Pseudoduganella dura: one gene and its partner. The protein of the gene in region 1 interacts with the protein of each later gene in a pairwise test. Links are inferred from orthologs where the notes say so. Each region holds a gene or a part of one and is shown on either strand. Other genes may lie near its edges.

Region 1 (5,494 bases):
CGGGTATCGAACGGCATGCTCAGGCCGCCCTGCCCCGGACCCGCCGCCACGCCGGCCGCTGCCCGCCGCTGCTCCTGCCGCGCCTGGAAGGCACGCACGCCGTGCAGCATGTCGCGCAGTGCCGCCTGCTCCGGATCGCTGGTGGCGGCCTCTTCGATCTGCGCCAGGCTGTTGTCCGTGAAGGCGCGTCCGGTTTCGCCGTTGAACATTTCCGCGCTGACATGCTGCATGACTTCCTTCGTCAACAACCCCTTCACCATCGCCAGCACGGTCGACTGCGACGGGTCGTAGAACAACGGCAGCGCGGGTTTTTCGCCGGCGCCGAACAGCGCGCCGCCGGCTGCGCCGCCAAAGCCATCCGGGATCACGACGGCAACGGTGACCTTGCCGGCGGCGACCCTGGCCCTGGCTTCCTGCAGCGTCAGCTCCTGCACGCGCAGGCTGGGCTCCGCCTTCAGGCCGGCCGCGATTTTCAAGCCGATATCGGAACTGTCCTGCTGCACCAGGGCGATGTCGATCTTGCCGGTCTGCCCCCTGCCCGAGCCGCCGCCACCGCCGCCGAACAGCGCGCCGAAGAACGCGGCCACGATGACGGGAACCAGCAGGTGGATCGCCAGCGCGCGGCGGTCGTTGATGTACAGCTTCAGGTCCTTGCGGATCAGGGCGAGGATGGCGGTCATGGCGGTTCCTTCAGTCGCGCAGCGTGCGGCCGGTGAGGTCGAGGAACACATCCTCGAGACGCGCACGCGCGGTGGCGAAGTGCACCGGCACCTGCCCCCGTTCGCGCAGCCAGTCGAGCACGGCGATGGCGTGCGCGCCGTCCTGCAGGCGTATGTCGAGTGCGGCGCCGGTGCCCTGCACGCCGGCGACACCCGGCAGCTGCGCCAGCGCGGCGGCCAGCGCGGCGGCCAGCGGTCCGGCCAGCTCGACATGCAGCGCGGCCCGGGCCGGCAGTCGCGCATACAGCGCGGCCGGGCTGTCGTCCGCCAGCACCCGGCCATTGTCGATGATCACGATGTGATCGGCCAGCCGCTCCACCTCTTCCATGTAGTGGCTCGTGTAGACGAGCGTGGTACCCGCGCGCTGCAGCGCTTCGAGCGTGTCGAAGATCGCGTTGCGGCTTTGCGGGTCGATGCCCACGGTGGGTTCGTCGAGGATCAGCAGCGCCGGCTCGTGCAGCAGCGCGGCGGCGATATTCAGGCGCCGCTTCATGCCGCCGGAGAACGTGGCGGGCTTGTCGCGCGCGCGGTCGGCCAGCCCCACCAGCGCCAGTACCGCGCCGCAGCGGCCAGCCAGGGCCGCGCCCTTCAGTCCGTACAGCGCGCCGAACAGCTTCAGGTTGTCGAGGGCGGACAGGTCGTCGTACAGCGCCAGCTCCTGCGGCACCAGGCCGATGCGGCGCCGCGTGTCATGGTGGCCGGTACCGGTCGGCCGGCCATCCACCAGCACCTCGCCGGCATCGGCATCGAGAATGCCGGCGATGATGCCGACGATCGTCGATTTGCCCGCGCCGTTCGGACCCAGCAAGCCCACCGTCTGGCCGCGCCGCGCCTGGAACGATGCGCCATCCACGGCACGCCGGCCGCCATAGGCCTTGGCCAGGTTGCGTACCTCCAGCAGTACCTCCGCCGCCCCTCCCTGCCCTGCTTCCTGTCCTGCCTCCTGCCTTGCTACCCGCATCACTTTCCCTCACGTGAAAACGGCACCGCCCATGCGATGCCGTCTGTTCGTCAAGCGTTGCGCACCGGTCAGGTCGCGTAGCGCACCACGTTGTCGCTCCACTCGAACGCGGACATTTCCAGTTCCACCAGGTCATCGGTCGACATTTCGAGGTCGCGCAGCGCCGGCATGATGGCCTCTTCCATGTCTTCGATGCGCTCGATGCATTCGGCCAGCTTCAGCAGCTCGCCGAAGAAACCGGTGCGGTATTGCAGCGCTTCCGCCACTTCGTCGCCGACGGCGATCTGCATCAGCAGTTCGGCCATCGGAATCGAGAACAGCGTGTCCATGAGAGACATGATGCCGACCGTGAACGCGATATCGGCCACGTGGCGGTGCGCCGGACGCAGCTTGTGCGCCAGCAGTTCCAGCAGCCGGCCGCGGGTGGTCGCCAGCATCAGCAGCGGCGTTTGCCCGCCGCCCCGCTTGCCGGGTTCCGCATACAGCATGATCTGCAACCAGCGCTGCAGCTGGCGGCGGCCCAGGATCGTCACGGCCTGGCTCAGCGAATCGATGCGCTGGCGGGCGCCCACGGCCGGCGTGTTGACCAGGCGCAGCAGGTTCATCGCCAGCGACGCGTCGCGCTTGATGGCGCGCTCGATCACGATATTGTCGGCATCGGATACCACGAGCGTCATCAGTTCCATCACCGCCAGTTGCGACGGCGACAGCTTCTTGCCGCTCATGATGAGCGGCCTGGCGAAGTAGTAGCCCTGGAAGTAATCGAAGCCCAGGTCGAGACATGCCGTGAACTCCTCGCGCGTTTCCACCTTTTCCGCGACCAGCCGCTTGCCGTCGCCCTTCAGGCGCGTGGCCAGGGCGGCCAGCGCATCGGGTGGCAGGCCGTCCTGCCGCCCATGCTCCAGGCCGCGCATGCTCAGCTTGACGAACTGCGTCATCGGCAGCATTGCCTGCAATTGCGCGCTGTCGCCGCGCACGTCGTCGAGCGCGAACTGGAAGCCGTGGCCGGCCAGGTCCGCCATCCGCGCGAGCACCGCCGGCGTGGCCTGCAGCGTCTCGACGATTTCCAGCACGATCTTCTCACGCGGCAGGAAACCGAAGATGTCGCTCATCAGCGCACCTTCGTCGACGTTGACGAAACCGAGGCCGTCGCCGATCACCTTTTCCACCCCCAGCTGCGACGCGTGCGCCAGCACGGCGGCGGTGGCCGACAATTCACTGGTATCGATTTGCGCCGGCCCGACCGGCCCGTTACGGAACAGCAGTTCATAGCCGAACAGCGCGCCGCCGCGGTCGAGGATTGGCTGGCGGCCGAGATAGAACTCGCGCACGCGCAGGGAGCGGGAAAGGTCGGCGGTGCCGGACAGGTCGATCATGGGAAAACGTTCTCTCTATTCTTTTGTTTATTCTGACATTCCCGGCGCGGCCGTTGGTGGAAATATGTTTTTCTGAGGTAATCCATCCACAAAACACAGCATTTCGCCGGCTGCGCACGCGGTCCAGCGCTCGTTGGTGGTGAGCGGCTGCGTGACGATGATCGCCACCCGGTCGTGCGGCGTGGTCACCTGGGAAAAGTCCACGCGCACATCCTCGTCCGACAGGATCGCGGTATCGAACGGGTGCTGGCGCACCAGCCAGAACAAATTCGTGGAGCAATGCGCGAACAGTGCCGAGCCGTCGGACAGCATCATGTTGAATGTGCCATGGGCGGCGACATGGGGCACCAGCCGGCCCAGCGCCGCGGCGATCTCGGCCAGCGCCGGGCGGGTGTCGCCGAAACGCCTGCGCAATTCCTGCAACAGCCAGCAAAAGGCACGCTCGCTGTCGGTGGTACCGACCGGGCGGTAGGGACCGTCGAGTGGAGGATTGAACCCCTTCAGGTCGCCGTTATGGGCAAACACCCAATACCGGCCCCACAGTTCGCGCATGAACGGATGGCAGTTCTCGAGCGAGACCTCGCCCTGCGTGGCCTTGCGGATATGGGCGATGACGTTGCGTGACTTGATCGGATACGTCTTGATCAGCGTGGCCACCGGCGAATCGACGGCAGGCTGGTGATCGACGAAATGGCGCACGCCGGCGCCTTCGAAGAAGGCGATGCCCCAGCCATCGTGGTGGACATCGGTACGGCCGCCGCGCAGGGCGAAGCCGGTAAAGCTGAACACAATGTCGGTCGGCACATTGCAGTTCATTCCCAGGAGTTGGCACATGGTATGACGTGGTAAGGTCTTGCCGACCGTCACCTTACCACAGGTGCGCCTCCGGTTGATCGGGGAGCGCGGACCGGCGAAGCTGCCAGCTGGCGATAAAACCCGTCAGCGCGGCAGAGTCAGTACAGCAGGGTCAGTGCAACAGTACGGGCTGGCTCATCAGCGAATCGTAGTTGCCGAGGAATTCGTCGATTTCCTCCATCGTGGGTTCGTTGGCGATGAGCTGGTTGACGTCGCGCCGGAAATTCTGCGCCAGCACGCCGGCGATGAAGATTTCGCGCTTGCCGCCCTTGTCGACAATTTCATAACCGCCGAAACGCAACGATTCGAGATCGCGATCAGGTCCGAATTCGACGACGCTGTACTGCTCGCTGTTATAGATGAGGTTCATATCGCTTCCTTCTCTCAAGGGCAGAACCGGCAGGTTCCGTATAGTGGGCTTCGCACTCTGTACAGCTCGTATAGCGTTTGCAGTGTAGCGTTTGATATCGAAATGGGGCTGTGCCAGCCCATTTCAAGAGGCGTGCCGGCGAAGTCAGGAAGCGTTGACAGGTGCCGCGACATCGTCGCAGAGGGACAGCAGCGTATCGTAGGGCGGCGCCGACAACATCGCGCGCAACTGTCCGACATGGGTGGCATCAGCCAGGCTGATAAAAAGCTGCGCCGGCGGGCGCCGCAAGAGACGATTCAATGTAACACGCAACACCACGTTCCCGGCGCAACATAGGCAACCGGGCGCGATCCGGTGCATTTGCACGCCGGCCACGTCGGCGAGCGGGGAATGCGGGTCGGCCAGGCCTTCGACGATGACCGCCACCGGCCCGGGTATCGCGGATGGAGAGGCGGCATTCGGGGAAGCGCTCGATGGGGCAATCCCGGACGAAGGGCCGCCGGGGGCGGCGCAGGTCGCCGGGACGACGGCCAGGCGCGCAGCGATCGACGTTTCGCGATCGAGCGCGCACCGGCCGGTCACCAGTGTGGCAGGTACCCTGGACAATTTCAGACTTGCTGGTTCTTCTTGGCGAGCTTGCCCGGTTCCACGCCGAGCTGCTTGAGCTTGCGATAAAGGTGGGTGCGTTCCAGGCCGGTTTTTTCCGCCACCCGCGTCATGCTGCCGCCCTCGCGCCCCAGGTGGTGTTCGAAGTACATGCGCTCGAACGCATCGCGCGCCTCGCGCAGCGGCAGGTCGAACGACAGGCTGAACATGTGGCCTTCGCCGCCGCTGCCGCGCGCCACGGCGATGCCATGCGCGCCCTGCGGCGGCGCCGGCTGCGCGCCGAAACTCGGTGGCGCCGCTTCCTCGACCGGCGGCAAGGCGGCCGGGCGCTGCGCCATCACCGGCGGGCGCGCCACTTCCTGCCCACGCGCCAGGCCCGCCTGCACGGCCTTGAGCAGCTTTTGCATCGCAATCGGCTTTTCGAGGAAATTGAGCGCGCCGATGCGGGTGGCCTCGACCGCCGTATCGATCGTTGCGTGGCCGGACATCATAATGACCGGCATCGTCAACAGGCCATCGCGCTGCCATTCCTTCAACAGCGTGACACCGTCAGTATCGGGCATCCAGATATCGAGCAGCACCAGGTCCGGCGCTCCGGCGGCGCGGG
Region 2 (5,499 bases), 1.1 Mb from region 1 along the record:
CATCAGGAAGATCGCCTTCACTTCGGCCAGTTCGCGCAGCATCGCCTCGGGAGGCGCCCAGACCACGGCGTAATCGCAGGGCGGCAGCTTGTCGCCGCCGCTCCACGTCACGCATTGCGCCCCCGGCAGGTTGCGCGCGAAGTCGTCGGCCCACGGGGCGACGTTGCCATCGCTGCGGTACAAAAGGATGCGCATTCAGTTCTCCTCAGGCGGCGGCGCGAAAGGCCAGCAGCGGCGCGCCGTCCGTCACCTGGTCGCCCACCGCATACAAGATCTCATCCACCGTGCCGTCGTGCGGCGCGGTGATCGTGTGTTCCATCTTCATCGCTTCCATGATGACGAGCGGCTCGCCTTTCTTCACGTCCTGCCCCTGCGCCGCCAGCACGGCGACCACCTTGCCCGGCATCGGCGCGGTGAGGCGCCCGCCTTCGGCTTCGCTCTCGCCGGCATGCGCCATCGGGTCCTGGTAATGCAGCACATGGTGGCCGCCGCCGGTAAAGACGTGGAACGTGTCGCCATCGCGGCGCACGGTGCCGTGCACCGACGCATCGCCGAGCCGCACCGACAGGTCGGCGCCATCGCGCGCCAGCAGCGCCACGTCGACGGCCAGGCCGCGAATGCCCAGCTCCCAGCCGTGCGGCAGGTACGTGAACACGGGCGCGTAGTCCTTGCCCGCTTCGTCGCGGAATGCCAGCGTGCGGGCATAGCGCGCGTTCAGGCGCCAGCCCAGCGCATTGCTCCATGGGTCGCCCGGATTCGTGCCGCGCGCCTGCGCCGTCTCGTGTCCGATCAGCGCCACGGCGGCCAGTGCCAGCGCCGCCACCGGCACCGAGCGCGCCGGCGGGAACAACACCCCGGCGTTACGCTCGATCAGGCCCGTATCCAGGTCGGCGTTGGCGAACGCATCGCTTTCCACCAGGCGCTTGAGGAACGCCACGTTGCCGGCCAGCCCCACGATCTGGTACTGCGTGAGCGCCTGCGCCATGCGCGCCAGGGCCTGCTTGCGGTCGGCGCCCCAGACGATCAGCTTGGCGATCATCGGGTCGTAGAACGGCGAGATCGCATCGCCTTCGCGCACGCCCGAATCGACGCGCACCGCGGCAGGGAGGCCGGGGGTGCCGCCCACTTCGAACTGCACCGCATCCGGCGTGTCGAGGTGGCGCAGCGTGCCGATCGACGGGAGGAATCCCTTGTCGGGGTTTTCCGCGTAGATCCGGGCTTCCAGCGCATGGCCGTGGATTTTCAGGTCGTCCTGCCGTTTCGGCAGCGGCTCGCCGGCCGCCACGCGCAACTGCCATTCGACCAGGTCGGTGCCGGTGATCATTTCGGTGACCGGGTGCTCGACCTGCAGCCGGGTGTTCATCTCCATGAAGTAGAAGCTGCCGTCCTGGTTTGCGATGAACTCCACGGTGCCGGCGCCCACGTAGCCGACCGCCTTCGCGGCGGCCACGGCCGCGTCGCCCATCGCCGCGCGGCGTTCGGCGGTCATGCCCGGCGCCGGCGCTTCTTCCAGCACCTTCTGGTGCCGGCGCTGCACCGAGCAGTCGCGTTCGAACAGGTAGATGCAGTTGCCGTGCGTGTCGGCGAATACCTGGATCTCGATGTGGCGGGGGCGCTGCAGGTATTTTTCGGCCAGCACCTTGTCGTCGCCGAACGAGCTGATCGCCTCGCGCTTGCACGAGGCCAGCGCCTCCTTCAGGCTTGCGGCATTCTCGACCACGCGCATGCCCTTGCCGCCGCCGCCGGCGGAAGCCTTCAGCAGCACCGGATAGCCGATGCGGTCCGCTTCGCGCTGCAGCAGCCCGGCATCCTGGTCGTCGCCGTGGTAGCCGGGCACCAGCGGCACGCCGGCTTTTTCCATCAGCGATTTCGCCGCCGACTTCGAGCCCATCGCCCGCATCGCCGCGGCCGGCGGGCCGATGAACACCAGGCCCGCCTCATGGCAGCGTTCCGCGAACTCGGCGTTCTCGGAGAGGAAACCATAACCGGGATGGATCGCTTCGGCGCCGGTGGCCAGCGCGATGGCGATGATCTTCTCGCCGCACAGGTAGCTTTCCTTGGCGGGGGCGGGGCCCAGCAGCACGGCCTCGTCGCAGACGGCCACGTGCTTTGCGTTGGCGTCCGCTTCGGAATACACGGCCACGGTGCGGATGCCCATCCTGCGGGCGGTGGCGGCCACGCGGCAGGCGATCTCGCCGCGGTTGGCGATCAGAATTTTCTTGAACATGGGGTGTCTCCGTAATCGTTGAGCGGTGCCGCGCCCTCTGCCGGGGCGCTGGCGTTCTTACTCAGCAGCCGCAGGCTTCCTTCTGCACCGATTCCAGCGTGGCGGCGCGCGTGCGCAGGCCCAGCTTGTCCAGCAGCGCGCGGTCGTCGTTCGCTTCCGGGTTGTCGGTGGTCAGCAGCTTGTCGCCGTAGAAGATCGAGTTGGCGCCGGCCATGAAGCACATGGCCTGCACCGCTTCGCCCAGTTCGCGGCGGCCGGCGGACAGGCGCACGCGCGCCTTCGGCATCGTGATCCGGGCCACGGCGATGGTGCGCACGAATTCCAGCGGGTCGAGGCGATCCAGGCCGTGCAGCGGCGTGCCTTCCACCTGCACCAGGTGGTTGATCGGCACCGATTCCGGATACGGGTTCAGGTTCGCCAGCTGCGCGATCAGGCCGGCGCGCTGGTCGCGCGTTTCACCCATGCCAACGATGCCGCCGCAGCACACCTTCAGGCCGGCGCTGCGCACGTGGCCCAGCGTATCGAGGCGGTCCTGGTACTGGCGGGTGGAAATCACGTTGTCGTAGAACTCCGGTGCCGTATCCAGGTTGTGGTTGTAGTAATCGAGGCCGGCGGCCTTCAGGCGTTCGGCCTGGTCCGCTTCCAGCATGCCCAGCGTGGCGCAGGTTTCCAGGCCCAGCGCCTTGACTTCGCGGACCATGGTCTCGACCTTGTCCATGTCGCGGTCCTTCGGGCTGCGCCACGCGGCGCCCATGCAGAAGCGGGTGGCGCCGTTTTCCTTGGCCTGCTTCGCCGCTTCCAGCACGGTTTCGGTATCGAGGATCTTCTTCGCTTCAACGCCGGTATCGTAGCGCGCGGCCTGCGGGCAATAGCCGCAGTCCTCTTCGCAGCCGCCGGTCTTGATCGACAGCAGCGTGGCCAGTTCCACGTCGCCGTCCGGGAAGTTGGCGCGGTGCGCCTCCTGGGCACGGAACATCAGCTCGTTGAACGGCAGTTCGAACAGGGCCAGCACATCCTCGCGCGGCCAGGTGGCCGCTTCGGGCAGCGTGATCGGCGCGGTCGGGCGGTGCAGGGCGACGGTTTTCGGTTCATGCAGGGACATCGTGTTTTCCTTAGTGTTCATTCGTGTTGCGCGTTGCGTGTCACGGGTGTTGCGTGTCGGGTGTTGCTTGTTACGGGTCACGGCGGGCCGGCCAGTTGGGCAGCACCGTGAAATCGAGATGTTCGGCCGCGGCGGCGGCAGTCGGTTCGGCCAGGCGCGGCACGCGGCCCAGCAGCGGTGCCGGAATGCGGTCGGCAAGCGCCTCGATATTCTCGTCGGCGAACGTCATCTCCGGCTCCAGCGCGTTGGCCACCCAGCCCACCAGCTGCAGCCCGCGCGCGGCGATCGCCTCCACGGTCAGCAGCGCATGGTTGATGCAGCCCAGGCGCATGCCCACCACCAGCACCACCGGCAGGGCGAGCTGCTGCGCCAGGTCGGCGGTATCGTAGTCGTCGGTGAGCGGCACGCGGAAGCCGCCCACGCCTTCGACCACCGATGCATCGCTGGCGGCGGCGATTTCCACGTAGGCCGCCAGGATCGGCACCGGGTCGATCACGATGCCTTCCAGCTCGGCGGCGATATGCGGCGCGGCCGGTTCCTTCAGCAGGAACGGCGTGGTGATCGACTGCAGCAGGTGCACGTTGCCGGCCGCGGCCAGCTGGTCGCAATCGTCGTTGTGCAGCTCGCCGTCGCGCAGCACGGCGCCGGCCGCCACGGGTTTCATGCCGCAGGCCTTCACGCCCTGGCGCACCAGCGCATGCAGCAGCGCGGACGAGACCAGCGTCTTGCCGATTTCGGTATCCGTGCCGGTCACGAAGCAGGAGAAGCGGGGCGGCAAGCCTTTCGCGGCCAGCGCCGCCTGGGTTGCGGGCGCCGGCTCATCGTCGACATGCGCCACAACGCTGGCGGCACCTTCCTTTACGGGAGCGATCACCGGGTCTTCAAGTGCCATCGCGGCTCCTTTCCATGTGGGCATTCACTTCATTGATTGCGTCGACCAGCAGTGCCACGTCGGCCTCTGCATGACCGGCGGACAGCGTCACGCGCAGCCGCGCCGAATTGGCCGGCACCGTGGGCGGGCGGATGCCGCCGACCCAGATGCCGCGCTCGTACAGTGCCGCCGCGGCGGCCATCGTCGCGTCGTTGGCACCGATGACGACCGGCTGGATCGCGGTCTGCGACGGCAGCGCGCTCCAGCCCGTCAACCGCAGGCCATCGTGCCATTGTGCCACCAAACGGGCCAGGTGCGACCGGCGGTCCTGGCCCTCGCTGCCGGCGATGATGTCCAGGCTCGTCAGCAGCGCGTGGGCCAGCGCCGGCGGCGCGGCCGTGGTGAAGATATAGGGCCGGGCGCGCTGGACCAGCGTTTCGATCACGGTGGCGTGCGCGGCGACGAATGCGCCGGCCACGCCGGCGGCCTTGCCCAGCGTGCCCACGTAGACGAGGTAAGGCGAGCGCAGGCCGAAGTGTTCGAGGGCGCCCCGGCCGTTCTCGCCCAGCGTGCCGAAGCCGTGCGCATCGTCGACGATGAGCCAGGCGCCATGCTTCTCGCACAGCGCCAGCAGCTCCGGCAGGGGCGCCAGGTTGCCGTCCATCGAAAACACCGAATCGGTGACGACGATCTTGTTGCCGGCGCGGCTCGTGCCCAGCAGTTCGTCGAGCGCTTCCACGTTCGCATGCGGGTACACCTTGACGGTGGTGCGGGCCAGCCGGGCGCCATCGATCAGCGAGGCGTGGTTCAGCGCCTCGCTGAAGATTTCCGTGTCGCTGTCGCCCGCCGCCAGCGCCGTCAGCACGGCCAGGTTGGCCATGTAGCCGGTGCTGAAGTACAGCGCCCGCGCCTCGACGAGGTGCGGGCCGGCGAAGTCCGCCAGCCGTTCTTCCAGCACTGCATGGGCGCGGCCGTGGCCGCTGATCAGGTGCGAGGCGCCGCTGCCGGCGCCATAGAGTTGCGTGCCTTCGCGCAGCGCGGCCGTGATGGCGGGATGCGCGGCCAGGCCCAGGTAATCGTTGCTGCAGAAGGCCAGCAGCTCGCGCCCGTCGACCGTCGCGCGCGGGCCGCACGGCGTGTCGACGGTGCGGCGCGTGCGGATCAGGTGCTTGTCGCGCAGCCCTTGCAGGTTCGCGTCCAGTTTATCCAGCAGTTCCATCAGCCCTCCGCCAGCGTTTGTTCGAACACGGCCTGGGTGCGCGCGACGAGGCCGTGGATTTCCTCGTCGTCCAGGATATA

Evidence for each region. Proteins that work in one complex are often made in the same cells at the same time.
Region 2: the proteins of GJV26_RS09530 (region 1) and bioB interact in binary tests that used the Escherichia coli proteins (3 or more experiments, as listed by UniProt). The link is inferred for Pseudoduganella dura from one-to-one orthologs.

Annotation. Positions count from the first base shown.
Region 1 is NZ_WNWM01000002.1:2,161,332-2,166,825, forward strand. What follows is about bases 1,988-4,762. They hold GJV26_RS09530 (class II glutamine amidotransferase), read right to left. Parts: upstream 3,891-4,762; coding sequence 3,084-3,890; downstream 1,988-3,083. Other genes in these bases: GJV26_RS09525 (EAL and HDOD domain-containing protein), read right to left, coding at 1,988-3,056; GJV26_RS09535 (BTH_I0359 family protein), read right to left, coding at 4,024-4,281; GJV26_RS30180 (P-loop NTPase family protein), read right to left, coding at 4,426-4,707. In the rest of the region: GJV26_RS09515 (ABC transporter permease), read right to left, coding at 1-680; GJV26_RS09520 (ABC transporter ATP-binding protein), read right to left, coding at 691-1,680; more of GJV26_RS09525, read right to left, coding at 1,749-1,987; GJV26_RS09545 (response regulator), read right to left, coding at 4,890-5,494.
Region 2 is NZ_WNWM01000002.1:3,231,858-3,237,356, forward strand. What follows is about bases 1,310-4,089. They hold bioB (biotin synthase BioB), read right to left. Parts: upstream 3,330-4,089; coding sequence 2,289-3,329; downstream 1,310-2,288. Other genes in these bases: GJV26_RS14180 (acetyl/propionyl/methylcrotonyl-CoA carboxylase subunit alpha), read right to left, coding at 1,310-2,227; bioD (dethiobiotin synthase), read right to left, coding at 3,400-4,089. In the rest of the region: GJV26_RS14175 (2-hydroxyacid dehydrogenase), read right to left, coding at 1-195; more of GJV26_RS14180, read right to left, coding at 206-1,309; more of bioD, read right to left, coding at 4,090-4,221; bioF (8-amino-7-oxononanoate synthase), read right to left, coding at 4,211-5,419; GJV26_RS14200 (adenosylmethionine--8-amino-7-oxononanoate transaminase), read right to left, coding at 5,419-5,499. UniProt on the Escherichia coli protein: Catalyzes the conversion of dethiobiotin (DTB) to biotin by the insertion of a sulfur atom into dethiobiotin via a radical-based mechanism.